One region of the Paenibacillus sp. J31R120 genome, then DNA from elsewhere that is predicted to be linked to it. Evidence: riboswitches for the same ligand, from Rfam matches in the RefSeq annotation. Region 1 holds a riboswitch; the other holds the start of a gene.
The links. A riboswitch is a leader RNA that binds a small molecule or an ion and turns the genes downstream of it on or off. The one in region 1 is predicted to bind cobalamin.

Region 1 (16,383 bases):
GATTAATTTCCGCCGGGCTGCCCGCGCCCTCCAGCACCACAATATCGTATGACTCTCGCAGTATGCGCAGCGATTCCCGGGCAATCCCTCCCGCTATAGGAAGATAGCGTTCGCGATATTCCCGGGCCTCATAATCTCTGAGAGGCTTGCCATGAACGACCACCTGTGACGACATCTCGCCTGTAGGTTTGAGCAGAATAGGGTTCATATCTGTCGTCGCGGCAATGCCGCAAGCATCGGCTTGCATGCCTTGAGCGCGTCCAATCTCTTTGCCGTCCCAAGTGACATAGGAGTTAAGGGACATATTTTGCGATTTGAACGGAGCCGTCCGATAGCCGTCTTGGGTGAAGATCCTGCATAAGGCGGCCGTAATCAGGCTCTTGCCGACATCGGAGGCCGTTCCTTGGATCATCAGTGTTTTGCCCATCACCGTTTTACGATCCGTAATCATACTGTGCTCTGGCCCAGCTTCATTCCCCTTCATAAGCTATTTGCCCTCCTGTTCCGACATCGACATGCTAGTACTCAGTTCGTCAACCAACCGCGCGTTCTGCTCGCGCAGCTTCACCGCAATGCGAATATATCTCCCATCCAATCCCGGAAAGTGCGAGCCGTCACGGATGAGCACGCCTTTTGCCCCCATTGCGCGTTGAAGCTCTGCCGAACTCAGGCCGCAGCCATCCGGCAATCGCAGCAGCAGATAGTTCGTCTCGCCCGGATACACGCGGAATCCAAGCGCTTCAAGCTCACGGGACAGCCAAGGTCTCTCCTCCTGCAGCCAGCGCAAGGAAGCTTGGGCGAACGCCTCATCGCCGAGTACAGCCTCACCGATCGATTGGGCAAGCGAATTGACACTCCAAGGCACTTGCAATCTGCTCAGCTCAGCAAGCGAGTCCGGATGTCCGATGATATAGCCGAGCCGGATGCCCGGAATCGAATAAAACTTCGTCATGGAACGGACGACGTACAGATTGCGGTTTTGCGCCGCCTCCCGGACCAGGCTATAGCGCTCTTCCTCCGGCACAAAATCCATAAAAGCTTCATCCACCACAACCGTGGCGCCGCTATCCAACAGCTCGTATACCCGAGCAGGCTCGATGAGCGCGCCCGTCGGATTATTCGGAGAACCCACCATATACAGCTTCGCATTGGAGCGCTTCAGCGACTCCTCTACCCATCGCTTATTCAATCGAAATTGCTCTGTCTCATAGAGCGGCCCTTCGTACAGCGCTGCTCCCGTCTTGCGGATCGCATCTCCATATTCCGAAAAACACGGAACGGCGACCGCAGCCGCTTCAGGGCGGGTCGCTCTCACAACAAGATCGATCAGTTCGGCGGCTCCGTTGCCGATCAAGATGGCACCCTCTTCAATTGCGTGTCTTTGCGACAGCATGGTACAGAGCCTTCTTGCGACAGGGTCCGGGTATCTGTCGATTAAAGCTGCATACTGCGCCAATACTTCGCGGACCGCATCAGGAGGGCCTAGCGGGTTCATGTTGGAGCTGTAATCCAGGAACGAGGAGGAAGGCAGCCCGAAGCATTCCTCCGCCGTTCTCAGATCCCCGCCATGTCCATAACGTTCAAGCATAGCTTCTCTCTCCTTCTGCCTGTTTGGTAGCAACCATCCATTTCTGCTTGATTCGATATGTAATAAACCTCACTGTTGTTCACAAAAGGCCGGATGACCTGCCTGGCTTCAGCTCGGCTAATAAGCCCAAATAACGACTGCCGCCAGCATGGCAAGCTCTACTGCCTCATTCAACGCACCGTATGTATCCCCCGTCAAACCGCCAAGCTTCCGATTAAGCCAGACGGACATCACTCCGCCTGTAATGAGAGTTATGATGCAGCCGGCTCCAGCAATGAGCATGGCTTCAATTAAATTAATGTTATTAATCATTAATAAAGTAAATGAAATGACAAAAGCCAATACGACTGCAATCAGCGCATAGCCCAGCTTAACGCCGTGGAATAACCGTCCGATCCCTTCGTTCGGCCGTGCAGGCTTCCATCCAGCAATGGCGACGCCCATCCAAGCGCGGCTCCATACCGCACTCATGACAAGAATCGTCGGAATCGCTACATGACCGCTATACTCGCCTCCCATTAACCAGGCGATTAACGAAGCCTTTAAGAGCAGCAAAAGAACAGCCGCAATGACGCCCATGGCGCCAACCCGGCTGTCCTTCATAATCTCAAGCATCCTCTCTCTCGACCGATGGCTGAGCACTCCGTCAGCCGTATCCATCCAGCCGTCCAGATGCAGCCCTCCGCTTAAGCCAATCCAGATCGCAAGCAGTACAATAGCGGACGTCCAAGGAGGAAGCACATGCGGCAGCGCCCAAGACGCAGCAGCCAGACATAAGCCGATAGCGGCCCCGGCTAATGGGAAATAAGCGATGCTTCTCGTCAAAACCGGACGTTCGAACGGCACTTCGACCGGAACCGGAATTCTGGTCAAAAATTGAAAGGCGGCCACAACCGCTTGCCTATGCAGTTTTACAAGAGACATAGCCATGCCACTCCCATTCCCGCCAGCGCCAATACGCTGACTGCATATAAGATATGTATCGAAGCCCGTATATCCCGCGGCTCCAGCTCACGCGTTTTCCAGCCCATGCGCGCTCTCTCGCTCGCTACGCCAAAGTACCGGTTGACCCCGCCGAGCTGAATGCCGATCGCTCCCGCTACCGCGGATTCCGGTATCCCGCTATTGGGGCTGGGATGTAGGGAGGCGAACGCTCGAATCGACCGCCAGCTGTGGCCTGGCTTCATCCCCGGCAGCAAGGCAGCTGCCACAACCATGAGGATGCCGGTCAGCCGAGCCGGGATATAATTCAGCACATCATCAAGCCGGGCAGAGCATCGGCCAAAGTAGATATACGTTTCGTTACGGTACCCGACCATAGAATCGAGCGTATTGACAGACCGGTACAGCATTGCAAGCGGAGCGCCTCCGATCAGCGCGAACAGCAGCGGAGACAGGAAGGCGTCTACCGTATTCTCAGCTACTGTCTCGATCGTCGCTCTGGCTGCCTCCGGTTCGCTTAAGCCATCGGTATCCCTGCCCACAATATAGCCGACGTAACGGCGCGCCTCTTCCAGATTGCCCCCTGTCAACGGCATATACACCAGCATCGCCGCATCCTTCAGTCCTTTGACTGCCAGCGTTGTCGAAATGAACCACGCGGACACCGCATACCCCAACCATGTATGGACGGCATCCGCAGTCCATACGATCAGCGTCATGACTCCCCAGCTGACTATGATCGTAATTAGCGTAAGAAGGCATCCGCGAAGCTTGGCCGCAAATGGCGATGCAGACATATCCTTCGGATACAACAGGCGTTCCAACCCTTTGATGAGCCGTCCAATCCAAATGACGGGATGAGTAGGCCACTTGGGGTCGCCTATTATCCAATCGATGACAACGGCTGCCATTGCAAGCAGCAGCAGCTCTTGCACACTATAGAAGATCACAGCTCGTCCCACCGGAATGCGATTGCCTTCAGCTCGACGGGAATACCCGCCGTAACCAGAAAGACGCGGTCGCATATCTCAGCCAGCCGCTGGTTCAGCCTGCCCGCCTCATCGCGGAATCGGCGGCCTAGCGAATATTCCGGCACGATCCCGTCTCCCACCTCATTCGTTACAAGCAGAAGCGGATACGGATAGCTTCGAACAGCTTCGATAAATGCGTCCGTCTGACGGGCGAGCCGGTCAGCTCCATCCTGTTCTTCCTCCGAATGCAGCAGCCAGTTGGTGAGCCAAAGGGTCATACAGTCAAGAAGCACGGGAGGTGCCGTCCACGGCTTGCCTTCAGCTGCGGCCTCACGGCTTTCATCCGCAAAGTCCAAGGCAAGCTTGCGAAGCAAGGCTGCGGCCTCCAGCGGCTCCTCCTTCGTCTCCCAACGGAAGCCAGAAGCTTCGCGATCCCGCATATGCAGGCGAATACGTTCCTTCATCTCCTCATCGTAAGGCTGGCAAGTGGCAATATAGACGCCATGGGTTCCAAGCCTGGCTGCGTATTGTTCCGCGAAGCGGCTTTTGCCGCTGCGCGCGCCGCCTGTAATCAGTATAGCCATGAGCCTTCCTCCCGGTTATGACTTCGATATTCCCGCACTGTCAAAGGTCGCCATCTCCTGCATTAGAAGAAGCGAAGCATCCAGCAGATGGAAGCCGAGTACCGCTCCCGTGCCTTCGCCCAGCCTCATCTCCAGATGAATGAGCGGAGACAAGCCGATCGCCTCCATAAGCCTGGAATGGCCCAGCTCATGCGACAAGTGGGAAGCCAGCATATACGGAACCGTGCGCGGCGACAGCCTGGAAGCGACAAGCGCCGCCGTCGTGGAGATATAGCCGTCTATCACGACCGGACAACGATTCGCTGCCGATCCGATTATAACGCCGACAAGACCGGCAATTTCCGCGCCGCCTACCTTGGCGAGAACATCTAGCGGATCGCCGGGATTCGGCTGATTCAGCTCGATTGCGCGCTTAACCACTTCAACCTTATGGGCGAGCACACCGTCATTAATGCCAGTGCCGCGGCCAACGGTCAGCTCGGGTGAAAGGTCCGCAAGGACAGATGTGATAGCAGCGCTCGCTGTCGTATTGCCGATGCCCATCTCCCCTGTTGCAAACAATCGCGTTCCCTTCGCGATTTGCGCCTGGGTGACAGCAATGCCGGTCATAATGGCTTCAACGGCTTCCGACCGGTTCATCGCGGCTTCCTTCGCCATATTCCGGGTACCCCATACGACTTTGCGGCTTTCGAGATTATCATGCTTGAGCTCGGCTGCGACACCGATATCCACGCATACCACCTCTGCCCCTGCCTGGCGCGCCAGAACATTGACAGCAGCGCCGCCACTCAAGAAATTATGAACCATCTGCGGCGTAACCGCTTGCGGGAAAGCGCTGACGCCCTCCACGCATACGCCATGATCAGCGGCCATCACTATGACCGCCCGCTTGGACAAATCCGGCCATAGCTCGCCTGTCGCTCCTGCGAGCTGAGCCGCAATCGCCTCCAGCTTGCCAAGGCTGCCCGGCGGCTTCGTCAATTGATCGGAATGAAGCTCCGCCCGGCGGGCCGCTTCTTCATCGAAAGCCGGAATCGCGCTCAGGACTGCAAAGAGACGCTCCTCAAGTTCGGTATTGTTCATGCTTATGACTTCCCCCTCAACTGGCTGATCTATTTCCGTTTGCCGTTTTCGCTAGACTAAGCTAACTCCCGCATCGACGACAATGCTCGCTTACTTATGTGTGTTGCCTCCAAATCTGAACAGCTTCGATTGATTTACATGGATTCGTATCAGCTAAGCCTGACTAACGTATCTGGCACAGCTTTACTCTGATCCCGGCTGCAATATTAATTGCGGCACTCCCGTTGCGGGATGCTTGATGAGGGTCGTTTTCGCTCCATACAGCCGTTCAATCACGACTGGCTGCAGCACCTCTTCAGGCGTTCCCTCCGCCGTAATCCGTCCCTTGTGCAAGGCGATGAGCTTATCGCAATATAAGGAGGCCAGATTCAAGTCATGCAATACGGCGATAACAAGAAGGCCTTTACGCTTCTGCCATGCCTTCACTGTGTCCAGCAGCTCGATCTGATAGCCGATATCGAGATAGGTAGTCGGCTCATCCAGGAGCAGGATCTCCGGCTGCTGGGCCATCAGCTTCGCCAACGCCACACGCTGGCGTTCTCCGCCGCTTAGCTGATGCAGCTTGCGGCTTTGAAGGTCGACTAACCCCATTGCATGGAGCGCCCCGTCTATAATAGACTCGGGATCCTCCGGCTCTCCGCCAAGCCAGTTCTGGTGGGGGAATCTCCCCATAGCCACCACTTCGCGTACCGTAAATCCAACTGGCGGCAACCCGCCTTGCTGCAAGACAGCAAGCCTTCGGGCCAGTGTCTTCCCCGGCATATCGGATAGCGGAATGCCGTCAAGCGTGACCGTCCCCGAGCATGGCGCATCTGAGCCGGACAAGATATGGAGCAGTGTCGATTTGCCAACGCCATTGGGACCAATAATGCCATAGATGCGATTTCGTTCGAACGTAGCCGATATCGCCTCCAGCACAGACGCTCCTTGTATAAGAGCACCGACTTGCTTGGCAACCAGACTCAAGATTTAGCCCCTCCTTCCACCTTCATCCTGCGGTGCAGCAAATAGGCGAAGAACGGAGCGCCGATTAGCGCCGTTACGACTCCAAGCGGCAATTCTTTGGGGCTGAGCACATTGCGTGCCAGCGTATCCGCCCATAACATAAAGATCCCGCCCCCGATGCCTGCAAGCGGAATAATAAGCCGATAATCCGGCCCTACAATCAGGCGAATGAGATGCGGCACCACGAGACCTACGAATCCGATGACACCGGACACCGACACAGCCGCAGCTGTAAGCAGCGTAGATATGATCATGACAATCAGCTTGGTCCGCTCCACCTTAACCCCCAGATGGGAGGCATGCCTCTCGCCAAGCGTGAACAGATTCAAGGATGGGCTGAAGTACAGCAGAATAGGCAGCGCGATGACCAGGAATGGAATCATCATATATACATGCTCCCAGCTTCTATGAGCCAGCGAGCCCATAATCCAGAACAGGATCTGGTTGACGACTCCTTGCGACATCGATACCATAAGCGATACGAACGCCCCGAGGAACGATTGAATAATGACGCCTGACAAAATAATCGTCTCGATCTGCATGACGCCCCTGCTGCGTGATAGCCAGATCACCGCAAGCAAGGTTAGAATCCCCGTAGCGAACGCGACCACCGGTATCGTCCAGAGGCCAAGCGCAAGCTGCATGCCTGTCAAAATAATAAACGCAGCCCCGACAGAGCTGCCCGATGCAACGCCAAGCGTATAGGGATCGGCTAGCGGATTGCGGAGCACTCCTTGAAATCCTGCTCCCGCCAGCGCAAGACAAGCGCCAACCAACACATCCAGCCAAATCCGCGAAAGCCGCACCTGCGTCACGATCGCAATTTCCCCGCTTGTCCATTTGTCGGCGGGATCAGGCATTCCCGGAAGCTGGTGAATCAATATGCCCCATACATCCACAAAGGACAATCCTGCGGAGCCGATAGACAGGCTAGCTATCATAGAAACAGCAAGAAGGAGCAAAGCTGCTCCTCCATACGTTATTCCTTTTATTCGCAACATTTATTTGACAAGCTCAGGATGGATCGCTTTCGCAAGCTCAAGCAGTCCGTCCGCCAGTCGAGGACCAACGCGCACAAGCGGATCGTTGGTTACGGCGAACATTTGATTGTTCTTCACCGCATCGATAGCATCCCAGCCGGGACGCGACTCGATTCCTGCGACGATGGAGCTCTTCTCCTCTCCGAAATCAGGGTAAATAATCAGCTGCGGATTTTGCGTTATGACTTCTTCGCCATTAACTTCGAACCAGCCAGGCTGAGCCGCAGAGATGTTAATGCCGCCAGCCAGCGTCAGAAGCTCGTCCAAAAACTCTCCCGAGCCAACTGTCCAGCCAGGCGAAAACTCCAGGTAAACCTTTTTCTTCTCTGCGTCTTTAACCGCCGTCGTCACTTGCTCTTTCACTTCGCGCATATGATCCGCAACTTCTGCGGCTCCAGCTTGCATATTCATAATTTTACCGATTTCCTCTACTTTGGCAACTACTTCATCGTAGGTTTTCGGATTTGTTGCGTAGACATTCAGTCCAAGCTCGCGCAGCTTCGCAATGGCATCGACATTCATGGAAGACGAAGCCAGGATCAGATCGGGATTAAGCGCAGTAACAGCCTCGATATTCGTTGTCATATCGCCGACCTTGGCGATGGTAGATGCTTCCTCCGGATAGTTGCTCCACTGGTCGACACCTACCACCTGAGCGCCTGCACCGATAGCGAATATCGTTTCGGTTTCGCTAGGCACCAGTGTTACGATAGCGCTTGGCGCTTTTTCGAACGTAAGGGCTGTGCCTGTTGCGTCGGTTACCTCATATGGATAGGTCGTCTGACTGGCTTCCTCCGATGGCTCCGGCGTTGCTTCCGGGCTTGGGGATGCCGATGCGCCCTGTTCGGTCTGGTTATTGCTGTTGGCTGCGCCCTTGTCTGTATCTGTGGTCGCACCGCATGCCGCCAGAACTACCATCATCATAATGAGCAGCAGGCTTACGGCTGTTTTCATTTTTGTCCAAGATATTACCTTCATTTTCTCATTCACTCCTGTATCAGATCGTCAATTTTATTGCAGAATTGCTTCTGCATCTTGCATTTGGACACAAAAAAAAGCATCCCCGGCCCCTGTGCCGGAAACGCCCGTGTCAATCGCCGCGATACGCGCAGCGAAACATGCCTCTCCAACACCTCCCTAAGTCCACGTAGGTAACAGCGTTCATACAAAAAGGCAGGTCTCCTGGCTCGGATTGTCGCACACCGCGTCTTCCCGAGCTGATCGCTCAGTGACGTACTACGGCTGCGTTGGCACACATGAATCGCAGATTCGTGTTCATGCCCTCCTTACAGTGGCGGGTCCGCGCCGGAATTGCACCGGCTTCCCTATTAAGCTTTTGCGACACGCAGGCGAACATCAAGCTTGTCCGCTGTGGTTGACATGCTGCGCCTCGCAAAGCACCTCATTGCTTTCAACTATTAAAATATCAGTAGTTACTATACACTTCCCGCCCGCAATTGTCCATCCATTTGCGCGATCACACTGACGTTCGGCCAAGCTCAGCAAGGCATAAACCGCTCATCTTCCGACATAGGTAATGTATAACGGGCAGCCAACGATCTAGTGTTCGAACCTCCTTATGCGACCATATGTTCATTGGGCAACTTCGGATTACTTGTTCTACAGATGTATGATTGCTCATCGTATAAGGAGGCATTAAGATGACCAAAGCTGTAAACTCGTCGGATCACACATCCCCTTCCAGCCGCAGAAGCTGGATTTCTTGGACATTATTTTTCGCGACAGGGATAGCCGTCGCTGCAATGATCGTGCTCATGCTTAGGCCTCAGTCTATCTCTGCGGATGCCGCCATTACTGTACACAGCTATAACGGCGGACAGCTGGAATGGAATATTGTCGATTATCCCGCCACCGTCCTCGCCAACAACACCTTTCAGTTAAAACTAAGCGATGCTTCGGGTAACCCGCTACAGGGAGCGCAGCTCGATATCAAGCTGGAGATGATTAGCATGGTCTGCGGTGATTTCGATTTCTCCTTAACCGAGACGGCGCCAGGCGTATACTCTGGCGAAGGGGTGCCGTTAATGCCTGGTCTATGGAAAGCTTCGCTGACCATCGACGGCGACCGAGACGCCATCGTAACCCGAACGCTAAAAGCGGTCTATTGAAGCTTGCCATTTTAGGAGTTTTCGGCGAATTGGTGTGCCACGCAACCTTATTTCACCATTTTCACTTGTTATGAGCAATTAAAAATGTCACACAACACTATTTTACCAGTGTCGCCGTTTCCGCACGATTAAGCGTGTCACACAACACTATCTCACCAGCCGAGCCTATCATGAACTACCATAGCCACGGCGATACGGACGGGATGATTCCATTCGCGGCAAGTCCTCTTAGAATCGAGATCAGGCCGACGGCGACGGCTGTCACGACGCCGGCTCGACGCATGAAACGCCGCCAACGTTTGTTGGCGAACGCAGCGATTGAAGCGGCGAACACAAGGGCAGGCATAGTCGCAAGGCCAAACAAAGCCATCACGACCGCCCCCTCCGCCAATGAGCCGGTAGCCGCAGCATTCATGCTCATCGCATAGGTCAAGCCGCATGGCAGGAAGCCGAATGCAAAGCCCGTTGCCAGCAAGTGAGCCGTCTCTTTGCGCTCGGAGACACGTACGCCGGAAGCTAGCTCCTGATGAAGCCTCCCTGACAAGCGGTTCAGGAACGGGATCTGCACTTTCCGCCATAGCCATAGCAGGACGAAGCAGCCGCCAATAATGGAAGCAAGCCCTCTGATCCCCGCGAATTTGCCGGCGACATCGACAAACGAGCCAACCGCCCCCATAGCAGCCCCTAGCAACGAATAGGAAACGATCCGACCCACGTTATAGAGCAGCATCGATCGTCTGGCAGATGCAGCCGATTGCAGCGACACGGCCGATACGATGCCGCCGCACATACCGATACAATGAGGAGCGCTGAACAATCCCGTCAACATAATGAGGCCAATTCCGTTCAGGCTGAGCGACATTAGCGGTTCCTCTCCGCAGACCGTTCCATGCGAGGGCCTAGCCGCAGCGCATTGGCAACGACCGATACAGAGCTGAGCGCCATCGCTGTACCCGCCATCCACGGCTCCAAATAGCCGATAGCCGCAAAGGGAATAATGACGGCATTATAGCAGAGCGCAAATACGAGATTTTGCCGGATATTCCTTATCGTCAGTCGGCTAAGGCGGATCGCCTCCGTAATCGCCTGCAGCCTGGAGAAGATAAGCGTGATATGCCCCGCATTAAGGGCGCCGTAAGTGCCGTTTCCCATCGCAATGCCCACATCGGCTGCAGCCAGCGCAGGCGCATCGTTCCAGCCGTCGCCTGCCATCGCGACCCGCTTGCCTCCCCGCTTCAACCGCTCGACAAGCGCCAGCTTGCTCTCTGGCAGCATGGAAGCATGGACCTCTTTAACGCCCAGCGCTTTGGCGACGGCATTCGCGGGAGCTGCATGGTCGCCTGTTGCGACGATCGGCTGGACGCCCAAGCGCTTAAGCTCTCTTGCCATCTGAGCGGCGTCGCTCTTGAGCCGATCTCTGAATCCCATTACGCCTGAACAAGCCCCTCCTTCCATAACGTAAACGACTGTCTCTCCATGCGCCTCCCGCTCCGATGCCTGCCGCCTTGCTTCTGGCGATATTTCAAGTCCAAGACTCCCGACATATCTAGCATTGCCGATCACCGTATGTACACCGCGTATCCATCCCTGTGCGCCTCCTCCCGCCGCATAAGCGATTCGCTCCGCATCAGGCGTAACAAGCCCAATTCTTCCCGCTTCATCCCGGATGGCGTCCGCTAACGGATGCGAAGATTCTGACTCCAGCGCAACCGCCAATCGAAGAAGAGATGAACGGCCAAGCCCGATCGGACCGACAAAGCTGACCTTTGGCTTACCTTCGGTCAGCGTGCCTGTTTTGTCCAGCACAAGCGTACGAATCGAAGCCAACCGCTCCACCGCGCCCGCTTCCTTGGCAACAATGCCCCGCTTGGCGAGCCGCCCTGATGCAATAACTAGCGAGATCGGCGCGGCAAGACCAAGCGCGCACGGACAGGCCGCCAATAGGACAGCTATGGCGCATAACGCCGCTTTGCTCCAGTTGCCCGGCTCGATCGCAAGCCCCCATATGGCCAAGGTCAAGACCGCGGCGATCAGCATGGCGGGGACAAACCAGCTGGCGACGGCGTCTACTTGCGATTGCAGCGAAGACTTCGCCCGCTGGCCTTGATGAACAAGCTCCTGGATACGGCTAAGCAAGGTTTCGTGACCGGCCGCTCCCGTAACAACCGTCAGCTTGCCGGAACCATTGCGGGTCCCTGCCCACACGCCGTCTCCCGCTCGTTTGGCGACGGCAGCGCTCTCGCCCGACAGCAGCGATTCGTCCAGCGTCGACTCGCCATGCTGGATCATTCCATCTACAGGCACGAATTCCCCTTCACCCACATGGACGATATCCCCTTTGCGCACATATTCGGTTCGCAGAGAAGTGACCGTCCCGCCTCGCTCGACAAGCGCCGACTGCACCCGCAGCTCATCAAAGCCGATCGACTCCCGTTGAGCCTTTAATGAGGCGGACGTTTCAATATATTTACCCAGCAATATCGCCGTCATCACGACAGCGGACGTCTCGAAGTACAGAGGCGACCCATGCGTCCCGCCATCGAACAACCCGTCTCGAAAAACGACATAATGGCTATACAAATAGGCTGCCGTCGTCCCGATCACCACTAACACATCCATATTGGCGCTCCGCTGCCTGACCGCATAATAGGCGCCAAAGTAAAACGGCATCCCGATCACAAACTGAACAATCGTCGCAAGCAGGAGCTGCAGCCAAGGCAAAAACAGAATATCCGGCAGCAGCTCGGCAACCGGCTGCAACCCCGGCAGATGCGTCGCCATGTCGGCCATTAGCGGCAACGTTAGCAGGATCGCCGCAATAAGCCGAAGGCGAAGCCAGGTCCGCTCCCGGTGCAGCCCCTCGCTTGCGCTTTCGTTCAGCTTGGCGCTGAATCCGAGCTGACCCACCTTCTCCGCTAGCCGCTCCTTCGTGACTTGACCGCCGCTTACCTGCACCCACGCAGTACGCAGCGGAAAGCTCACCGCCACCTCCGTTACGCCTTCCATCCGGCTGAGTGTCTTCTCGATTCTGGCTGCACATGCCGCGCAGCTCATCCCCTGTATCGTAAAATCCAGCTCCTGGCTATATCCATTCCGATTACCCGTATCCATCATGGCCACTTAACCTCCAATCAGCGAAAAACCCCGAACGTCTGCGACGCCGGGGCCTGTACCGCCGCCTTACACTATATGAGCGCAAGACGGATTGCATGATTGGAATCTATAGATAGCGCTTCTTAATCCCGCTCGTAGATCGAACCGGAACGGCTTGCGAATAATTCGGTGTACACTTTCTCAGCATAAGCGTCCGTCATGCCGGCAATATAGTCAGCGACAACCCGCTCCCATGGCCATTCGCCCTTCTGGTTGTCATAGCTTTCCACCCAATCCGGCGGCAAGAGCAATCTGCCCGTATCGTATTGCTCCAGACTGTCCCATAGCCGGATAAGCATGTTTTCGCTGCGCTTCTGCAGCCGCTGCACCCGAAAATCTTTGATCAGCGTCACCCAAGCAAGCTTCTTCAAAATTTCCATCGTACGCAGCAGTTCCAAATCCTCGGCGCCTTCCTTGACGAACGTCACGCGTTTCCAGCCGGTCTTCGGGTCGTCGATAATACCGACGCCGCTCGCGAACTTGCTTACCCATCTGGCCTTCATCTCCCGGCGTGTGCGGGAAGTCTCTCGTCCGTACTGGACGAAGATTGATTTCCACTCGAGATAATAGCTCTCCAGCACCCGGCGCACCATCGCCTTCAGATTCGTGCTCTCCCACTGTACCGCCGCTATACTGGCAGGGTCATCCAGGATTTCCCGCACGACTCCTTCTACCAAATGATCATCCTCGACAAACTCCTCCGTCAGGAGGATCTTGCCAGCACGGATGCCGTCTTCGATATCATGGGTGGAATAGGCAATGTCATCACAAAGATCCATAAGCTGCGCCTCCAGCGTACTGCAGCCTGCCGGCATCCCCCATAGATCCCGCAAATATTCGATGCCCTTCCATTCCATCGGGTAGACGCCCTTCATCCGACCGGGCTCATCCATGTTATACGGATATTTGTTGATTGCCAGCAGGACGGCCGCCGTCAGATCCAATCCTCGTTCACTGCCAGCCCGCTTCTCCAGAAACATAAGGATGCGGAAGTTTTGCGCATTGCCCTCATATGGCACGCCATACCGGTCCCTCAAAATCCGATCCAGCACCTCCTCGCCCTTATGCCCGAACGGCGGATGCCCCAGATCATGCGCAAGCGCCGCACATTCCACAACCTCCGGTACGAGCTTCAATCCGGGATGCTCGTTATTCGCTAGAAACGGATACGTCTTGCCGAGTCTGCGGGCAACCTCTCTTGCTATCTGAGACACTTCGAGAGAATGGGTCAGCCTCGTCCGGTAATAATCCCCGGAGCCCGCGCCGAATACTTGCGACTTACCCTGCAGCCGCCGGAAAGCCGGCGATTGGATGAGCCTCGCGTAATCCTTTTCGTATTCGTCCCGATCCTCGCTCGATGGCGTATGATCTGGTTCGTGGAATCTAATTTTTCGTATATTCATAACAATCACCTATCCTGAAGTCGATTTGCGTGCGTACGAGCCTTGATGTCCTGTCTTGATCCCGCAGGATTTTAAGTCCCCCGCATTTGAAAAGAAAGCGGCGCGTACCGGAAGAAGTTCCGGCAACGCGACGCTTTTGGCACACCTTATAATGTTCCGAATGTCACGCCGAATTCCAGCAGCATTCTGCGATTGGCTGTACTGTGCCAGTCGCACTTGCAATGAAATTCTGCCTGCAGATCAAGCGGCAGCAGCTCTGGCTTCTGGCACCGGCTGCTTGCTCATCGGATCGCTGACGCTTACCCATATCATACCATAAACCTTAAGGCATGCATAAGCAGCAACTCGTGTATTCGCATTCTCCACCGGGATAGGCGGGACTTCAATAAGCGAAAGGGCCTATGCCGCTTGCGCCCAGGAATCGTCGAGTAAGGCAGTGATTGCATTGCCGACGTAACGATCTATGTCCTCACATAGGACAGACTGATCCGGCTGGATAATGCCGAGCCGGTTCAGTCCGAGAACCTGCCCTGTGGTGGATTACTTCCGCTTTATCATCTTCCATAGCTGTGCAGAGATCAGATTCGCGGTAGCTTCCTTCCGGTAAGCCGAACCTGCGAACAGATTCTCCGCCGCCATGTATTGTCCTTTAATCGCTTCATGGATTAACCCAAGCATATGGTCGCTAAGGGTCGTTCCGTTTATCGTCCGCTCCGCCTCCATCTGCCGGTCTGGCAGGGCCGTGCCGCCTTCCGCCAATATGTGCGGCTCAGTAATGCGCACGTCCTCAGCTATCTTGCCTTGCGCGGCAACCGTCTCAAGCGATGGGATGAACACTTCCCGCCGGCCTACTATTTCATAAAAGGCGAACATCTCTTCCTGCGCACGGTCCGTATCGCGTTCACTAACGACCGGAATCTCCACTCTCACGAGCAAATCACCCGGCTCGCGCGCGCCTCCCTTTCCTTGAATCCAGTCCAGAATGGGACAGCGGCTCCAGCCCCTCCCGCGAAAGATGACCAATTGGGCATTCATTGCCATGAGCGCCGGCACCGCATCCCCGACAAGGCTGGATACATGGCCGCCGATCGTAGCCAGATGACGGAAGGCTGGCGCCGCAATCTGGTCAATTGCGGTGACCAGCAGCTCGCCGTGCCGCTTCAGCAGCGGATGCCGGCGGCATTCGTTCAGCGCTGCACCCGCGCCAATGCTGACAGCCCCGTCCGACAACCGGAGGTTATGCAGCTCCGGAATGCCGAGCAGGCTGATCAGATGTTTCCGCTCCGGTCTGATGCCGTTATGCCTCTGCATGCGAAGCAGCGTGCCGCCAGCTGCGTAGCTGGACTTCTCCCCGAAGCTCCGCTTCAGCCGCCAAGCCTCTTCCACGCTTCCGGGCTGCCATACACTCGCAAACCCGGCATCCTTGCATTCTGCCAATTCCATCGCCATAGCGCATCCTTCTCCCCTGTCTTAAGTGGTCTAGAACCACTGCTTTCTCATAAGGCACACCCCGTACCTTGAACTCCGAAGCAGACATGTTGCGCTCGCCAACCGGCAGCCAACCATACCAGAATGATTAAGATAAGATCCCAGGTCAGCATTTTCATATAAAAGCCCGACCACGACATTGACGACGGGTAGAACGCTAGCCGTATGAAGCACATGCGTCGTCAGTCTACCGCCCATCATTCCCCCCCCCCGCCCGCTAGCCAATAACGGAGTCCTCCTCCACATGCGCAAGTCGGAATGCTGCGATTTTGCATACTTCCAGCAAAGCGTGCCTCTTCTCTTGTTCTGCTGTATTCATCATCCGCTTCTGCAAGGAATCAGCTACCATATCGGCCGTCAGCCCTTTCACAGCCATAATAAACGGAAACCCGAACCTCTCCCGATATACGGTATTCATGCGCTGGAAAATATACGCCTCATCACGCTCCAAACGATCCAGCCCGCCACGCTGCTCATCCGTTGGAGCTGCTGTCATTCGCAGCTTCGCACCCATCTCAGGATGTGCCCTAAGCAATTGAAGCTGCAATGATTCCTCGGCTTCCATCACAATTACCGCCATCGACGCCAGCAGCTCTTGCCGCGTTCGGAATGGCCTGCAATGCCATGCCTTCTCCGCTACCCATGGCGAGCAATCAAATAAACGCCCGTATCGCTCTACAAATGCCGCCTGTTCGCCGTTACTCCAATTCGCATGCCGCTTCACCATGTATCATTCCTCCTATATCCATCATGCGCCGTCTCGGCTCTCTTCCATATCGTTCAGTCGCCGCCTGCACCGCGCTCCCGCGCGTGAAGCGGAATCCCGCCCCCAGCAGCTCCGTCTCCAGCGCGGCGAGCAGCTCCAGAACGCGGCATCTATCCGACTGCTTCCCTATTGCCGCAACCGACCAGTAAGCGTTGGAGTGACGCCGTTCAATCTGATCCAGCCTGAATCCCCGCACTTCTTGCAGCCTGCGTGAAATCTCTTTACCATCCA
Region 2 (16,383 bases), on a different contig from region 1:
AGCAGCAGCGGGATCACTGTACCTGCCAGCGTGCCTATAATGAGCGTCATGACAAGCGAGCCGCCCACGACAAGGCCCAGAATGGGGCTGCCCTGCCAGATGTACGCTATGATGGAGATCAGCACGCCGCAGATGCCGCCGATCATCAGCCCGACCATCAGCTCTCGCCACACCAGTCTTCGGACGACGCCACTGGTCACTTCCTTCGTCGTCAAGCCACGCACGACAACCGCCAGTGACTGTGTTCCCGTATTCCCCGTCATTCCTGCTATCATCGGCATGAAGAAAGCCAGCGCCACAACCTTATCCAGCGTCTCCTCGAACCGGCTAATAATCGTCCCTGATATGATGCCGATCAGCAAGAGCAGAATCAGCCAAGGCAGCCTTCGGTATGCCGCCACATGGGCCTTCGTATCGAAGTCAATCGACTTGCCCGATGCGGACATCTTCGCGATATCCTCGGATGCCTCCCGAATGACGACATCGATAATATCGTCGACGGTGACGATACCGACAAGCACACCGTCCTCTTCCACGACGGGAATAGCAAGAAAGTTGTATCTCTCGATCCGTCGGGCTACTTCCTCCTGGTCCATATCGACCGGAACGGCAATGACCCGCTCATACATAATATCTGTAATCTGATCGCCGATCTCCGCCAGGATCAAATCGCGGTACGATACGACGCCGATCAGCTTCTTCTTCTCATCCACGACGTAGAGATAGTTGATCGACTCCGCAATCTCGGCAAAATCCTTCAGCTTATCGACTGTATCACGAACATTATAATGGCTTGGTATCCAGACGTACCGGTTCGTCATGATCCGGCCCGCCGTCTCCGGCGCATACGCCATCAAGTGCTGCACCGCGAGGACTTCTTCCTTCTTCATGTAGTCCAGGAACGATTTCTTCCGTTCCTCGGACAAGCCTCCGAGCAGGACAGCAAGGTCATCATTGTCCATCCGGTCCATCAGCTCCGCCGTCCGCTCTACGCCAAGCAATGCGAACACCTCAACCTGCTGCATCTGCTCCATCTCGCCGACCATCGCAGTCAACTGCTCCATGGTCATATAGATAACAAATCCGGCGCGGAACTTATCCGGCAGACGGCCATAGACGGCCGCCATATCGTACGGCTGCAGCTCCTCCGCAACAGCCTGGACTTTCGCCCGATCTCCTTCTTTGATCGCATTCTGGACAAGCAAGTCCAGCTCCGTATCGCTAAGATTCATAATCATGGGTCAAGCCACCTCCAATCCTGCTTTCAATCCAAACACGCTTCTTTACCCTTATACCCTATTTGCCCAAAAATATTGCAGTGAAGCAGACCATTATCCCCAAAGGCCAAGAATAATAATCCCTGCTGTAATGAGAACCGAGGTAATGATGCGCCGTGGTCCTTGCTGCTCTCTTAATATAAATATGCCCAGCAGCGTTCCGAATACCGTCCCGATCTCTCGCATGGGAGCAAGCTGCGCCACCGGAGCCAACGATACGGCTAATAAGAATAACAGATATCCGCCTGGTGCAAGCACGCCTCCAAGCAACATGGTCTTCCAATTGACGCGCAGCTCCTGCCCGATCGCACGGGAACGAAGGGCAGCCCAAGTCAGCACCAGCACATTGCCTACATTGGTAGCCTGAAGTACGATAACTGCGGGAAAGTAGTCCAGCGCCAGCTTATCCACCACAATATAACCCGCAATGCAAAGCCCGACAGCCAAGGCGAGCAGCGGAGCTTTCGCCGCTGTTCTCTGGACCCGCTTTAGCTTAATCTCACTTAAGAATAAGATGCCGGCCACAATCGTGGCCACTCCCACCCATCCTATCGGACTAAGCGACTCCCCCAGAAATACGACCGCCATTAGCGGCACCAGCAGCGGGCTCGTTCCCCGCATAATAGGATAAACTTGCGACAAGTCCCCTACCGTATAGGTAGCGGCGAGCAAAGTGATATACATCCCATGCAAGGCTACGGAAGCCAGCATCAGTAGCAAAGCTGCGCCCGTGAAATGGGAGGCATCCCATTCGATAATCGTCCATGGTATCAGCACAATGGTTGCAATGATTTGGCAAAGCCATAGAAACACAATCTTATTCATGCTTTTTTTCGTATACAGGTTCCAGATGGAATGAACAAATCCGGAACCAAGCACTAAAGCAAATGCTAATCCTACCATTCCTTCACTACCTTTGCGCTAGATGCGACACAAACCATATGAGTCTACCTCCAAGCTTCCCGTCATGCGGTAACTGCTTAAGCTCATAGAGACATTGATATCGAAATGAACATCGATAGATGCTTCACCCAGTTTGATTGCAAAATCAACCACATAAAGAGTTTCGAGGCAGCGATTGCTTCCGGTATCATCCCTGTAAAAGAATTTAAACTCAAGCTCGTTTTGACGCCTCCTTGTCCAAAAGAGCCGGTTCAACCTCATCCTCTTACAAATTCTACATAAAAAACGATCTAAAGTCCCACTTATTGTGCAAAAAACATACTAATCGGCCCAAATACAAGGATTGGTTATTTTTGTAGAATGTAGTAGTAAATAGAGAGCGCTTACGACGACCTTCGCTAAACCTCGCAACTCGCTTCACCATTCCGCATGCTGACCGCAACTGCTGTCGAATATTTGATTAAGGGGGAATTTATGTGAATAGCAAAAAACAGAATATGACAAAACTGTGGTCGTCCTCGTACCAATTGCTCGTGACGCTGATGAGAGTCCTGTTTGGATTCGGATGGCTAATGGCGGGCCTGACCAAGATTACGGGGAAAGCCGGGGAAGCGTCCTGGTACCAGTATCCGGGGCAGTTCCTGACCGACTACTTCAACGCCGCTCTATTAAAGCCCAATGTTCCAGAGTTCTACAAAACCTTCATCGAACAATTCTGCCTGAACGAAGTACTGCCCTTCAACTACATCATACCCGCTGTTCAAGTCATTCTCGGCGTCTTTCTCATCCTTGGCATCTGGATTCTGCCATCCATCCTCATCTGCATGTTCATGCATATCAATTTCATTTTGTCCGGCAATATGAACATCATTAGCTTGACGCTTTATACAAGCGCTTTCGGAATTATGATGAACTTGGAGAGGGCTCATAGGCTAAGCCTGCATCGTCTTCTGAAAAGCAAAAGAAGCGGCAAGCCAACGACCGCCCCCGCCTTGTCTGAAATGTCCGAAGAAGCGCTGCAGCCTGCCAGCGTCAGCCTTCCTTAATCGCAGAAGTCCAGCCCCAGAAAAATCCGTCGCGATCCCATGCCGCTTTGCCGCCATGCAGCTTCTTAAATGATTTCTTGACCTCTTTGTCGATCGACGCATGACCGTTCTCATTCACATAAATAAAGGACTCTCCATAATGCGCTCGAATATGCTCCACTGCCGCAGTCTGATAGAGCACGCCCGCATTTTTCATCTCGCTGAACATCCATCTTGCAATTTCATCCGGTGTTGCGCTCATAACCGTCACCCCGATTGCTATCATTTTCTTGTCATCCGCTTAATGGGACCTATTGCCTTTCATTGTACCATAGAAAAGGCCAAGCCCAGAGCAAACGGACTTGGCCCTTCTATGAAATAAATCGGATGACGATTATCAGCGGCTCTGCTTCCCGTCTTCATCAGGCTCGATCAATCCGTATTTGATCTTGACTCTGTCTATCTTCTCGATCATCGGACGAGCGATCAGATAGAGGAAGACAATGGTAGACAAGGCATGGATCATATCGAACCAGAAGCCGGAGACGTACGTCGCAAGCAGGGCTTCCCACGAGAATTCCGCCGTGAACATAAACAAGCTGCCTAGATTAATGATGCCGCCATAGATGAAGAAGGTCGCTAATCCGCCGAATAAACACAGCGACAGCCTCGTCTTGGACAGCTTTCCCTTCTGGAACAATAAGCCGGCAATAAATCCGATAATGCCAAAGCAGAACATTTGCCAGGGCGTCCACGGTCCCTGCCCGAAGAAAAAGTTCGACACAAAGCCCGCCAACGCTCCGACCAAGAAACCAGCTTCCGCCCCCAGACATACCCCTGCGATGATAACAATCGCAACCACGGGCTTGAACTGCGGCAGCATATAAAAGGCGGACCGTCCCGCTACCGCCAGCGCAGCCAGCACGGCGATCAGAATCAGTTCCCTTGCCCGCGGCCCTCTCTGCTCGAAAACCATCGCAAAAGGCAGCATCGTATAGACGATAATCAGCATGCTGATGAAATAATATTTGCGGTCATCGAAGTAGAAGACGCCCGCCAGTATGGTCAGCGGGATAACGATCAGGATGAGAAAGGCGGCGAGCAGTCTCCGCTTGCTCCCCTTGTTCAATAACTGGATTGGCATAGCCTTATAACATCCTCCGTTGTAATAGCTCCCGGGCATAAGTGCCGTACCATACGATTGGCGGACGTCGTGTAGAAGCTGTTGCCCGCAAAGAAAGCGCGCGTCCGGTTCGTTGTAACAACACCGCCGTCGAAGAAGAGGGCGCAGGCATCGGCATACCGGGCGCAAAACTCGATATCATGCGAAACCATCACAATCGTCACGCCTTGCCGGGTCAGATTGGACAGGATACGCGCCAGCTTCTCCTTAAAGAAAGCGTCAAGGCCTTTGGTCGGCTCGTCCAGCAGGATAATCCGAGGCTCCATCAGCAAAATTTTGGCCAGTGCCGCCCTTTGCTGTTCCCCGCCGCTCAGATCGTAAGGATGCATAAGCCTGACATCTTGCAGCTCGGTCAAGACAATGATTTCCTCTATCCTAAACTGCTGCTCCTCCTTGCTTAGTCCCGAATCCGACAGCATCTCCATTAGGTCCAGCTCCACCGTCTTCTTCAGGAACAAATGCTGGGGGTTCTGCGGCAATATGCCCAAGTTCCGATGGAAGCGTTCCTTAAGTCCCTGCTTCTGAATGTCCTGTCCGTTCACAAGCACCTTGCCTCGATACGGGATCTGAGTTCCGCCAATTAGGGACAAAGCCGTCGTCTTCCCCGTCCCGTTGCCCCCTACAATGCAATACCATTCGCCTTCCCTGACGGAAAGCGACAAATCTTTGATTGTGTCGGGAGCCAGCCTCTCATACCGGAACCATACATCCTTCAGCTCAACGACAAACCGGCCCGCACTTGTCTCAACAGCAGGCTGATCCGGCCATTCTCCCAACGTCTTGTCCTTCAGCCATTGCCCGATCCAGCTTCTTCCTTCATTAATCGTCAGCGGATATACCGTATCCGGCTGAGGCTGAAGGCTAGCCGCAATCTGCATGGCGGCAGGCATCGCCGAGAACATCGGATGGTTCAGCTCGGCAAGCGCAGCTCCCGCTTGCGCCGGCGGGGCATCCGCAATCATCCGTCCCTGGTCCATCACGATAAGCCGCTGCGTCAGCGGCAGCACCTCCTCCAGCCGATGCTCGGACAAGAGGATGGTCGTCCCGAGATCCCGATTGATTCTGCGCAGCGTCTCCAGAAACTCCTGGGCAGCGATAGGATCGAGCTGCGATGTCGGCTCGTCCAGAATAAGGACGGACGGTTGCATCGCCATGACGCCCGCCAGATTCAGCAGCTGCTTCTGGCCGCCGGACAGCTCGGCTACGCGCTTATGGAACCAAGCTTGAATGCCGAAGAAGCTGGCCATCTCCGCAACGCGAAGCCGAATCGTCCGTTGATCATAGCCAAGGCTCTCCAGCCCAAATGCAAGCTCATGCCACACTTTATCCGTTACAAGCTGATTGTCCGGGTTCTGTTGAACAAAGCCGATCTCCGACGCTTGCCGCCGTTGTCCGATCGAGGATAACGGCTCCCCCTGGAAATAAATCATGCCATCCCGTTTGCCGTGAGGCGTGAGAATCGTCTTAAATTGCCGCAGCAGCGTGCTCTTGCCGGAGCCAGATTGACCGCATAGCGTGATAAACTCGCCGCTTCTAATCGTCAAATCCAGTCCGTCAAGCGCCTTCCGCTCTTGCTGCGGGTAGCTGAAGCTTACATTTTCGACTCGATACGCTTCCATTTCCAAGCCTCCTGCAAGTTGATAATAACCGGAAGCATGCACAGAAGCGCGTAAGCGGTATAGACCGCCACGCTCCATACCGTAACCGGGGCCAGCTTTATCGATGGAAAAAACCGCATGCTGACTGTTCCAAGCATGAACCCGGCGCCCATAATGGCGGCCAGTAAGGACATAATTGAAAGCAAGATGCCGTCCCTGCCGTCAAAGCGGAAGATCGAGAAGCTCGTTCTGCCCGGCAAGCCGTAGCCACGCGATTTCATCGAATCGGCTGTCTCCATCCCGTTCTCCAGCGCCCAGGTCGTCATCATCGACAAGATGTTGATGCCGTTCCTCGCCCTGCTCCACAGGCTCCCTTGCGTCATGTCCCTGCCGATGCAGCGCTGCGCATAGGATATCGCTTTGATCTGCTCGATATACCTCGGCACAAACCGCAGCACCATCGATAATATCAGCGAAAGCGCAGGAATGACTCTGCCGAACAAATAAATGAATTTGTCCGATGTCATGACCGCATTGTAGCAAGAAAACCATAGAATCACGGTAATAAACATGACGGCCGCCGCCACGCCGTACAGAATCGACTCCAGCGTGACGGGATTGCCGCTTTTCAGATAAAACAAGATCGTCACGCCCTGATGATTAAAGGCCGGATTCATCGCCGCCATAATAAGCAGCATCGGGAGCAAGTAGACGAAGCTGAACTTCAGCGCCTTGGCCCCCTTCACAAGCAACGAATAGCTGAACGCCCCGATTAGCGCAATAGCTTGGGCAATGGGGTGCATGACTAGCATGCTGCATGCGATCATACCCGCAAAGTAACTGAAGGTTAGGGCAGGATGCAGACCGGCAAAGCTATCTCTCATTCCTCTCCTCCCGAAGCGACAAAGCCTCCCCCGATATCACGGCCCAAATCACAGGTATAGACCCAGTCGACGACATCGCCGTCCTTCAGCACATAACGGCTTGCTCCGTAATTGGGAAACCACTCGTTAACCTTGTACATCCACCCGCTAAGCTCACCGCAATCGAACTCATAAATATTGTTGATGCCCTCCACGTAATTGCTGTTATAGATCGGCGTCATGACGAACTCCATATGAATTTTGTTGCGCTTCATCTCTCTGAGGAGTACGTCGAATACCGATTCGCCTTCATAGAACGTCACCTTCTGAGACGGATAGATGACGCCATCGTCAGGCAATACCTCCAGCTTCTTCTCATTGAACAGCTTCATGTTGTTCAGAATCGTCTTGGCCGTAACGGATAAGGTAATCGACATCTCCTTATCCTTGTTAATCGTGACATCCTGCCACTCCACCGGCTTCGGCTTGCCAGACGGTACCGGATCAGTCAGATAGCGGTCCTTGCCTTCATTAGCAGGCTTAGGTGAAATGGTCGGCTTCGGCTTCGCGGATGGCTTGGGCGTCGCGCTCGGCAGAAGCGATGGTGTGGGCGTCACTTCTGGCTTAGGTGTGCGCTCCGGGCTGCCTGATGCCGGCTGCTCCGACGAAGCAGCGGAAGAAGGAGCGTCCGATTGGAGCTCCTCCTCCTTCCGCCCTCCGCTGTCTGTCTCCTCACCAGGAGCCTCAGTGGCATCATCCGGTTGTAGCGATGGCTCCTCCTCCAACACGCCTGCCCCGTCTAGATCTCCGGGAGCGGCAGCTTCCGCAGAAGGCAGCGCGTCAGGCTCGCCCTCATCGATGACATGCGCAGCCTGTTCAGGCGTCAGCGGAACAACCTCATGCCTCGGCCCCAGGAAAAAGGCGATAACGAGCGCCAGTACTATACAGATCCCGAATAAAAGCTTTTTATTGCTCATCCACTTTTTCATTTCACATCAGTCAGGTCATACAAGCGGTTTTTCTCTTGAAGCAGCCGGTCATAGGCCACGAGCGCATACATTGCCTGATCGGTCGCCATCGGGTCTACGTCGCCAGGCGCAGCCCCGCCATTGCCCTCATTGCCAGCTTTGATATGATAGAAGCCTCCGCCCGGAGCTGCATAGCCTATCAGCGCATCAATGGCAGATCGGCCATTCTTCACAAATCTCGGATCAAGATGGGCATCGATGCCGAGAGCGGACAGCGCCACAATTACTTGTGCCGTGCTTTCCGAATTAACTGCTCCCCAGCTCTTGAATCCGCCATCCTCATGCTGCGCTTGCGACAGCCACTGTATGGCGCGGTCCACCGCCGCCTTCACTTCCGGCTTCGTCTTGTAATACGGAGTCAGCGATTGAATCGCCATTGCCGTAATATCCGGATCGGCTTGTGCCGGCTTCTCGCCAAGCGCCCAGCCGCCTCCCTTGATTTCTCTGCCCAGAATAAACTCGATCAGTCTATCTCTCGTTGTCTGTACTTCAACACCGTCCACTTGCGGAATCTCGTAAGCACGGCTATCGAGCGCAATAAGAGCAAAGATAGGCCCGTTAATGCCCTGTACGGTCAAAGCGTTGAAGTCCGCCAGCGGCTTCAGCAGGTCATAGCCCGCAGCCTTCGTCACATCTTTTCCAATGGAGCCCAGAGCAAGAATGACTCTATCGTACTCCGTATACTTCACCGTATGAAGCACGCCATCCTTCGCTTTCAGCGTATTGGTCAAGTTCGCATAATACGTCTCATAATAAGCATCCGGCACTTGCACGCCTGAGCGCGCAAGTCCGAAGACCGTCCATTCTCCCCCGATCGACGCCACGACCGGATTCGTAATGGTCTTCTGCATATGAGCGGCCGTGTCCCCAATCAGCTTGCTTACCCGCTTCTGAATCGTATCTTCCGATTCTTCGCCAGGCTGCTCCTGCTCCGGATAATGGTAAGCTCTCATCGCCACCACAATGGCCATTTCTCTTGTTACTTTATCCCTCGGGCTGAACTTGCCGTTGCTTCCGGTCATCAGGCCGGAAGCTTGGGCCGCTTGAACCGCAGTCCGCGCCCATTCCGAGATGTCGCTCGCATCCGCTGGCTGAGCCTGTCCTTTTGACTCTCCCAGCTCCAAGGCACGCACGATCATGACTGCCATCTCTTCACGGCTAATCGGCTTGTCCGGATGGAAGCTTCCCTCATAGCCCGTCACAATGCCTGCTTGATACGCGGCATGCACCGCTTCATAATACCAGTCGCCCGGCTTCACATCGGCAAAGGATGCGGCAGGCTTCGGAGCTTTTGCCAGCTTCAATACTTGCGTAATCATGGAAGCGAACTCCGCTCTCGTCACGGAAGACTTCGGATTAATCTTGCCGTCATAGCCCTTAACAAAGTCCTTCTGAACAGCCTCGGCAATAGATGAATATGCCCATTCCGAGATGAGCTTGCTGTCGCTGAACAGCTTGTCGAGATCAGGCTTCGCACCGCCCCCGTTGTTCTCGGACGGTGTGCCCGGCTCTGGTTTCTCTGGCGTTGTGCCCGGATCAGGATTATTCGGATTTTCCGGCGTCTCCCAATCCGTATCAGCGCCTACATCTCTGCCCAGATCCGTCGTATACCGCCACTTGACGATATCTCCGTCTTTCAAAATATAGCGGCTTGCCCCAAAGTTCGGGAATACGCCATTCACACTATACATCCAGCCGCTTTCGGCGCCATGATCGAACTCGCCGTCCCCGGCAATCGAGGCCACATACACACTCTCGTATTGGTCATACCAAGAATATTTGTAGGTAATGCCTGCTTTGTCCATAACGCGCTTCAATACATCCCATACGGTCTCGCCTTGCTCGAATTCAACCTTCACCGGCGAGATAACAAATCCTTTATTAATGGTCAGCTTGTCAATCGACAGCGTTGCCTTCTTCAACTGCGGGGTGCCACCGTCGCCCGGAGACGCAACAACCGATGTGCTATAAGCTGCGAAATCGGTAAAATGGTTCGTTCTTACGATGAGGTCATTGCCCTTATCGAACGCATACTCCGCTTTGCCGCTTTGCTCCCCCAATTCCTCGCTCTCAAACTTGGCGATCGCGTGAATCTCTCCGTCAGCGATATAGGCGGCATCCTTGCCTTTCATTCCGGCAAAGGTAAGCGTAACATATTGATCGAACGTTACCCCGGAAGTCCCGCCCATTGTGAACAGAGCAGCTACCTCCGATAGCTTCTTGCCGGACGGCACAAGCGTATTCAGCTGTTCCTTCAAGGTGGCTCCGCCCGTATTCTGGAACGTCATAAGCTCCAACGATTGCGAAGGATCGCCGGTGGACATCTTCATCCCGGCCGGGAATTGCGCGGTCATCTTGCCCTTTGTGACCGTAAGCTTTGGCAGCAGCCTGCCGTTTGGCAGCGCGGCCCATACTTTGGATGTCTTCTCTGCCGGAATCGTGATCGTAATCTCTTTGCCTGCATCCGAAGGCTTGACGACAACCTTGTATTCCGATGTATCATTCGGAATCGCAATCTCTGGCTGCACATCACCCTCAGGCAGCGTAACCAGGTTAAGCTCCGGCTCTTCAAAGCGAAGCTTGCCCAGCTTGTACCAAGTGGACTCTCCGTTCACCACATCCGCAACTGCAACTGCCGATTGCTTCGTTGCCATGCCGATGGAACCGGTTTGTTCCAGCTGCCAAGTGAATGAACCGTCATCAAGCTGATGCTTCAGCAGCGCGTCAATTGGCGTCTTGCCATCAATAGCCCAATAGCCTGCACGGTCAGTCAAGTCCTCCCCGACTGCGACCAAGCCTTGAATGGCACAGGCAATGCTGTTCGAGTTCTCGGTATCCCACATGCTGGTGCCGGCGAAGCCGCCGCCTTCCTTCTGCATGCTCTTCAAATATTGCTTGGCCTTCTCAATGCTTTGTTCGATGGCTTCGCCTTCGAATCGGGATAACACAAGGAGCGCCCAGCCTGTGTAGTCGATCTGGCTGAAGGAGCCGAAGCTGCCATTGTCCTTCTGTTGCTTAAGCAGCGACTCAAGCGCCTTGTTGCGATTCTCTTCATTCCAAGAGCCAACATCAACGCCGAGATCGGCTCCGATCTCCAGCGCAACCATAGCCCATACTTGTTTGCCCAGATTGGAGAAGGCGCCTGTCTCCTTGTTCTGTTGGCTTGCCAGCTCGGCGAACAGGTTCCGCTTGGTATCGAATGCTTCCGCCGGATTCTGTCCGACGCCAAGCAAGCCGTATATATAGTAGATATGGCTGTTGTCCGCGGCATCCGGCTTGATGCCCGGATCCTTGGTGCGCCAGTCATAGTTCGGCCATGGCGTAATCGCGGCATGATTTCGTGCCTCAGCTACGGCTACGAATGCTTCCCAATCCCAGCTCGGCTCTGCCGGAAGATGGCTGTTATAGTAGTCCGCAATCTTGAGCAAAGCTTCTTCCGGTGTCGGATCAGGTTCCGGCTCGAAGGTTAGCTCGCCCAGCTTGTACCAGGAGGACTGGCCATTCACGACGTCCAGTACCGCAACGGCGGCTTGCTTGGTTGCCATGCCGATCGATCCCGGCTTAATGAGTTGCCAAGTGAAAGAACCGTCATCTAGCTGATGTCTCAGCAGCGCATCCATTGGCGTCTTGCCGTCAAAGGCCCAATAGCCCGTCCGATCGGTCAGATCCTCGCCAACCGCAACCAGACCCTGTATAGCACAGGCGATGCTGTTCGAATTCTCGGATTCATATTTGCTGGCGCCGTTAAAGCCGCCGCCCTCTTTTTGCATGCTCTTCAAATATTGCTTGGCTTTCTCAATGCTTTGGCTAACCGCTTCGCCATCGTATCGGGACAAGACGATTAGCGCCCAGCCCGTGTAGTCGATCTGACTGAAGGAGCCGAAGCTGCCGTTTTCCTTTTGCTGCGACAACAGAAATTGCAGCGCAAGTCTGCGGCTCTCTTCGTTCCACGTACCGACATCCACGCCTAGATCGCGCCCAACTTCGAGTGCAACCATCGCCCAAATCTGCTTGCCGAGGTTACCGAAGTTGCCAGTCTCCTTATTTAGCTGGCTCGCCAGCTCGGCAAACAGGTTCCGGTGCGTATCGAATGCATCAGCCGGGTTCTGTCCGACACTTAACAGACCGTAAATATAATAGATATGGCTGTTATCGCCTGTATTCGGCTTAAAGCCAGGGTCCTTCTTACGCCACTCATAATTCGGCCATGCTGGTAAATCAACATGCTCCGAGGCTGCTCTTAACGCCACGAAAGCTTCCCAATCCCCAGCAGGAGAGCTTGGCATTTTCCCTGCATAATAAGCAGCAACCTTCTCCATGGCATCCGTATAGGAGGCTATGGCATCATCCTCTGCAGCCAAAGCGGCTGCTACTTCTTCTTCATTACCTGGCTCATCCGGTTCGGCAGCTGACTCATTCGACTCCCCTTCTGCCTCTTCTACAGGCGCGCCCGGTTCATCGCCAGTCCCCGTATCATCGGCGACAGCTTCTTCAAGCTGCAGGACCGGCATGCCGGCTTCGTCCGCCGCCCATGCATAGGCAGGGCTGAGAACGGAGACCAGCATCATCAAGCTGAGAATTAGTGCGGCAAATTTGACTTTCACTCGATTGTAGAACATGATGCATTCACTCCTCCATAAAGTTGGGCATAACAAAAAACACCTCCCTTCAGTCAGAAGAAAGATGTTGTACGAAACAAAATAACATTTAATAGACAGAAGGGCCGAACTAAGCCTCTTCCATTAAATGACGCCAATACCTCCCTTCCCATCCGCGTGGGATTCCATAGAGCATTCTTGTGGCAGGTTTCCTGGCTTCGCTTCATCGCCGGACGATCTCCTTCCCGTCTTGTGACAGTGGATCATGATCGCAGGCTCTGCGTTACAGTGGCGGGACCGCGTTCGATTCTAACGAACTTCCCTTTTAACTTCTGATAGGATGCAACTCCATCTCAAAAGCACCATAAAAATCTTATTCAGTTGGCTACATGCTACTACACGCAACCTTTGATGGCAATAAAAATCTATGATCATACACGAAATCGTGCCAACTTTCAGCTCGCTTTCACGCAATGCTAGCTTTATAGACTCCAGTATCGGTAGCCTTGCAGCTCAAATTTCGTTCTATTGTAAATCCCCTTCACATCGCATAGCAGCTTCTTCTGGCTGTCCCCGAACAGCTTGTCGAAGTCCGCAACGTCCATATCCGCGATCATCTGGTGCGGCGTTGCCACAAGCACAGCATTCAGATGATGAAGAGCGGATAAATCGGACAGCTCTATGCCGTATTGCTCATACGCCAGCCGGCTGTCGACAAGCGGATCGACAATAATGGGATAAATCCCGTATTGCTGCAGCTCATCCACAATATCAGACACTTGCGTATGACGGATATCCGGGTCATTCTCTATCGTAGAAAATCCGATAATGCCTACTCTTGCAAAACGAATATCCATTCGGAGTCCCGTCAGCTGCTTAATGAATTGCTGGGCAATGTATCTGCCCATGCCATCATTAATATGCCGGCCAGCCCGCAGGAGAGGAAATGAATAACCGGCCGCCTCGGCGTGTCGCAGCAGATCGCAGGCATCGGCGGCTTCGCTCTGTGCGACAGACAATCCGGGACGGATGGGAAGCTCCTCTTCATATACGCCCGCCGCCTCCAGCGCCGCTTTCGTATCCACTCCCAGCCGATTGCACAGCATGGACAGCTCGTTCATAAAAGCCAAGTGAAGATCACTTCGGGCTTTCCCGATGGCTTGCGCCGATTCGGCCGCTTTCATGCTTCCTGCGCGGAATACGCCTCCATCTGCAATGATACTGTATACGCTGGCTACGATATCCAGCGTATCGTCATCCATGCCGGAGACGATCTTCTTCACTGTCCTGCGGGATGGCTCTGTGGATTCGTCTCCTCTACCGCTTCCCGGCGAGCATCCTACCTTGAAATCCTCGCCGGACAACAGGCCGGACACTTCCTCCAGCACGGGGATGCAAGCCTCTTCGATCATGCCCGGATAGAGGGTCGATTCATAGACGACGACTGCTCCAATCTTCATCCGTCTGGCAACGGTCTGGCTCGCTTCAAGCACAAGCGACAAATCCGGGGCAAGACCCCGCCCGGCAGACGCCGGAACCGCTATAATATAGAATTCCGCGTCCTCCAATCTGGACTCGTCCGATGTGAATTCCACTTGGCTGTCCCGAATAGCCTGAAAACCAACATCGCCTGTCGTATCAACCCCCTGGCGATAACGCTCAATTCGATCTGCATGGGCATCATAGCCGATGACCGGCACATGCTTCGAGAAGGCCAGCGCCAGCGGCAAGCCGGCATGGCCGAGACCGATGATTGCAATAGCGGTCTCCCGATTGACTAATCGCGTATACATCATCCGCTTCATCCCCATTTCTCATTCATCCTGCCTCTATGTCTTGCCGATCGTCGTCCGTAGCGCGTTATTCAGCCATTCCTCCATCGCGGATGCCTGCATCGGCTTGCTATAATAGTAGCCTTGCATCACATGACAGCCTAATTCCCGGAGCAGCGCCATCTGCTGCGGGTCCTCGATGCCTTCGGCCACAACTTCGACATTCAGGCTTTCCGCCATAAGCACGATGGCTTGAATCATTGTCTGCTTGACAGGCTTGTCCATATCGCTTGTGAACAGGCGGTCCAGCTTCAGCGAGTCGATCGGAATCCGGTCCAGCAAGCCAAGCGCGGAATAGCCGCTTCCGAAGTCATCCATTGCGATTCGAATCCCAAGCTCCCGGATTCCTGTCAATTGCTTCATAATATCGTTCACATCGTGCAGCACGACAGATTCCGTAATCTCCAGCTCCAGCCGGTCCGGCGGCAGCCCTGTCTGCTTCAGCACGGCCTTGATTGTCTCCAGCAATCTGTCATTGCGGAACAGGCTGAGAGATACATTGACAGCTACCGGCTGGTCAATGCCCTTGTCCATCCATTCCTTGCACTGGGAGCACGCCGCTTCCAGCGTCCATTCCGTTAGCGGCATAATGAGCCCATTCTCCTCTGCAACCGGAATGAACTCATCCGGATGTACGACGCCGAGCCTGCTATGATTCCACCGAATGAATGACTCAAAGCCGGACAAGCTGTTCGTCTGTACGTTCCACTTCGGCTGATACACCAAAAAAAATTGCTTCTGCTCGAAGGCCCGGCGCAAATCCTTCTCCAGCTCCAGCCTTCGAACCTGCGCATGGCCAATCTGCTCATTGTAGAAGCAATATTGATTTTTCCCGAGCGCCTTCGCCCGGTACATGGCGGTATCGGCTGCCTTCAGCAGCGTAAGACGATTTTGATCCTGAACGGGACCTACACTGATTCCAATACTGCATGTTACATAGAGTTCATTATGCTCAATGAGGAAAGGCTTCTTCATATGATGAAAGATATCTATGGCAAGCCGCTCTGCGCCTTCCTTGTCCCCGGCCTGCATCACCACGAGAAATTCATCTCCCCCGATTCTGAATACATGCTGGCGAGGGCCGTCAATAAAGGCGCTGAGACGGCTTCCGACCTCCTTAACGAGCTGATCGCCGATATGGTGGCCTAGCGTATCGTTTACGGCTTTGAAATGATCCAGATCCAAAAACAAGACGCCCGCAATGCCATTTACTTCATAACGATCGAAGAAACGAGTCATCGCATGGCGATTAGGCAGATCGGTAATGCTGTCCCGGTAAGCCAGCTTCTCCAATTCCTGCCGAAACGCGGCGTTTGTTCTCTTTTGCAACATGATGTAGATCAACGCGCTTAGTAATAAAAGATAAAGAACAACAATAGTGACCAGTCCTTGTATGTAAATGATGAGTTGGATAGAATGCTGATTCAAGCATAACAAACATATCTAGACAATTTCTCAACAAGATGTCTAATGCGAACAAAACATGCTGAATAATGGAGAACGGACGAATATAATAGCAACAGCAGAAAAGGAGATTCATAAGAAATGTCGAAAGACGTGTTATGATGACGACAAAAAAACGGCTGCTCCTAACTTTCTTATTCGTTATTGCACTTACAGCCATACGCTTGCTATGGTACAGCCCTGAGCTGTTCCACCATCAACCTAAAGCCGAGAGCGGCCAACTGGACTTGCGTGATTGGCAGCCTTCCTCCAAACGTGTGGTCCCTTTGAATGGAGAATGGGAATTCTACCCGATGAATCTGCGGGAAAAAGATTTTCCGAAAATGGACTCCGCTTCCTACATTCAGGTTCCGGGAGACTGGACAGACGCATTTTCAACAGACGGCGATACTTCGTATTGGTACGGCACCTACCGGCTGCGCATATGGCTGCCAGAGAATGAGCAACAAGCCTACAGTATTCGAACGGGCAAATTAAGATTCGCTTCTGCCCTATACGCCAATGGGACATTGATCGAGAAATTCGGCAATCCATCCGAGTCGCCGGAACAATTCGCAGGCAAAAGCCTCCCGGCTACTCTTGATTTACCGGCAGGAACCAAGGTCATCGATC

Region 2: it holds a riboswitch for cobalamin, as region 1 does, so the genes downstream of both, AC0YNW_RS16985 (S-layer homology domain-containing protein) here and AC0YNW_RS04620 (ABC transporter substrate-binding protein) in region 1, are expected to answer to the same signal.

What each region holds. Positions count from the first base shown of each region.
Region 1 covers NZ_JBWDNN010000001.1:996,062-1,012,444, reverse strand. The annotation lists gene AC0YNW_RS04660 (cobyric acid synthase) at 1-484, opposite strand, end outside; gene cobD (threonine-phosphate decarboxylase CobD) at 488-1,588, opposite strand; gene cobS (adenosylcobinamide-GDP ribazoletransferase) at 1,706-2,512, opposite strand; gene cbiB (adenosylcobinamide-phosphate synthase CbiB) at 2,500-3,480, opposite strand; gene AC0YNW_RS04640 (bifunctional adenosylcobinamide kinase/adenosylcobinamide-phosphate guanylyltransferase) at 3,477-4,085, opposite strand; gene cobT (nicotinate-nucleotide--dimethylbenzimidazole phosphoribosyltransferase) at 4,101-5,168, opposite strand; gene AC0YNW_RS04630 (ABC transporter ATP-binding protein) at 5,352-6,134, opposite strand; gene AC0YNW_RS04625 (FecCD family ABC transporter permease) at 6,131-7,174, opposite strand; gene AC0YNW_RS04620 (ABC transporter substrate-binding protein) at 7,175-8,191, opposite strand; cobalamin riboswitch at 8,369-8,586, opposite strand; gene AC0YNW_RS04615 (FixH family protein) at 8,875-9,342, shown strand; gene AC0YNW_RS04610 (sulfite exporter TauE/SafE family protein) at 9,518-10,204, opposite strand; gene AC0YNW_RS04605 (heavy metal translocating P-type ATPase) at 10,204-12,456, opposite strand; gene AC0YNW_RS04600 (deoxyguanosinetriphosphate triphosphohydrolase family protein) at 12,579-13,898, opposite strand; partial or broken gene AC0YNW_RS04595 (aromatic ring-hydroxylating dioxygenase subunit alpha) at 14,045-14,164, opposite strand; partial or broken gene AC0YNW_RS04590 (hypothetical protein) at 14,328-14,435, opposite strand; gene AC0YNW_RS04585 (FAD binding domain-containing protein) at 14,439-15,347, opposite strand; gene uraD (2-oxo-4-hydroxy-4-carboxy-5-ureidoimidazoline decarboxylase) at 15,604-16,113, opposite strand; gene AC0YNW_RS04575 (aminotransferase class V-fold PLP-dependent enzyme) at 16,085-16,383, opposite strand, start outside.
Region 2 covers NZ_JBWDNN010000004.1:328,187-344,569, reverse strand. The annotation lists gene mgtE (magnesium transporter) at 1-1,238, opposite strand, end outside; gene AC0YNW_RS17020 (EamA family transporter) at 1,332-2,180, opposite strand; gene AC0YNW_RS17015 (hypothetical protein) at 2,657-3,226, shown strand; gene AC0YNW_RS17010 (DUF6953 family protein) at 3,213-3,467, opposite strand; gene AC0YNW_RS17005 (ECF transporter S component) at 3,603-4,349, opposite strand; gene AC0YNW_RS17000 (ABC transporter ATP-binding protein) at 4,331-6,007, opposite strand; gene AC0YNW_RS16995 (energy-coupling factor transporter transmembrane component T) at 5,980-6,870, opposite strand; gene AC0YNW_RS16990 (DUF4430 domain-containing protein) at 6,867-7,826, opposite strand; gene AC0YNW_RS16985 (S-layer homology domain-containing protein) at 7,835-12,496, opposite strand; cobalamin riboswitch at 12,661-12,857, opposite strand; gene AC0YNW_RS16980 (nucleotide sugar dehydrogenase) at 12,958-14,286, opposite strand; gene AC0YNW_RS16975 (putative bifunctional diguanylate cyclase/phosphodiesterase) at 14,305-15,639, opposite strand; gene AC0YNW_RS16970 (ATP-binding protein) at 15,870-16,383, shown strand, end outside.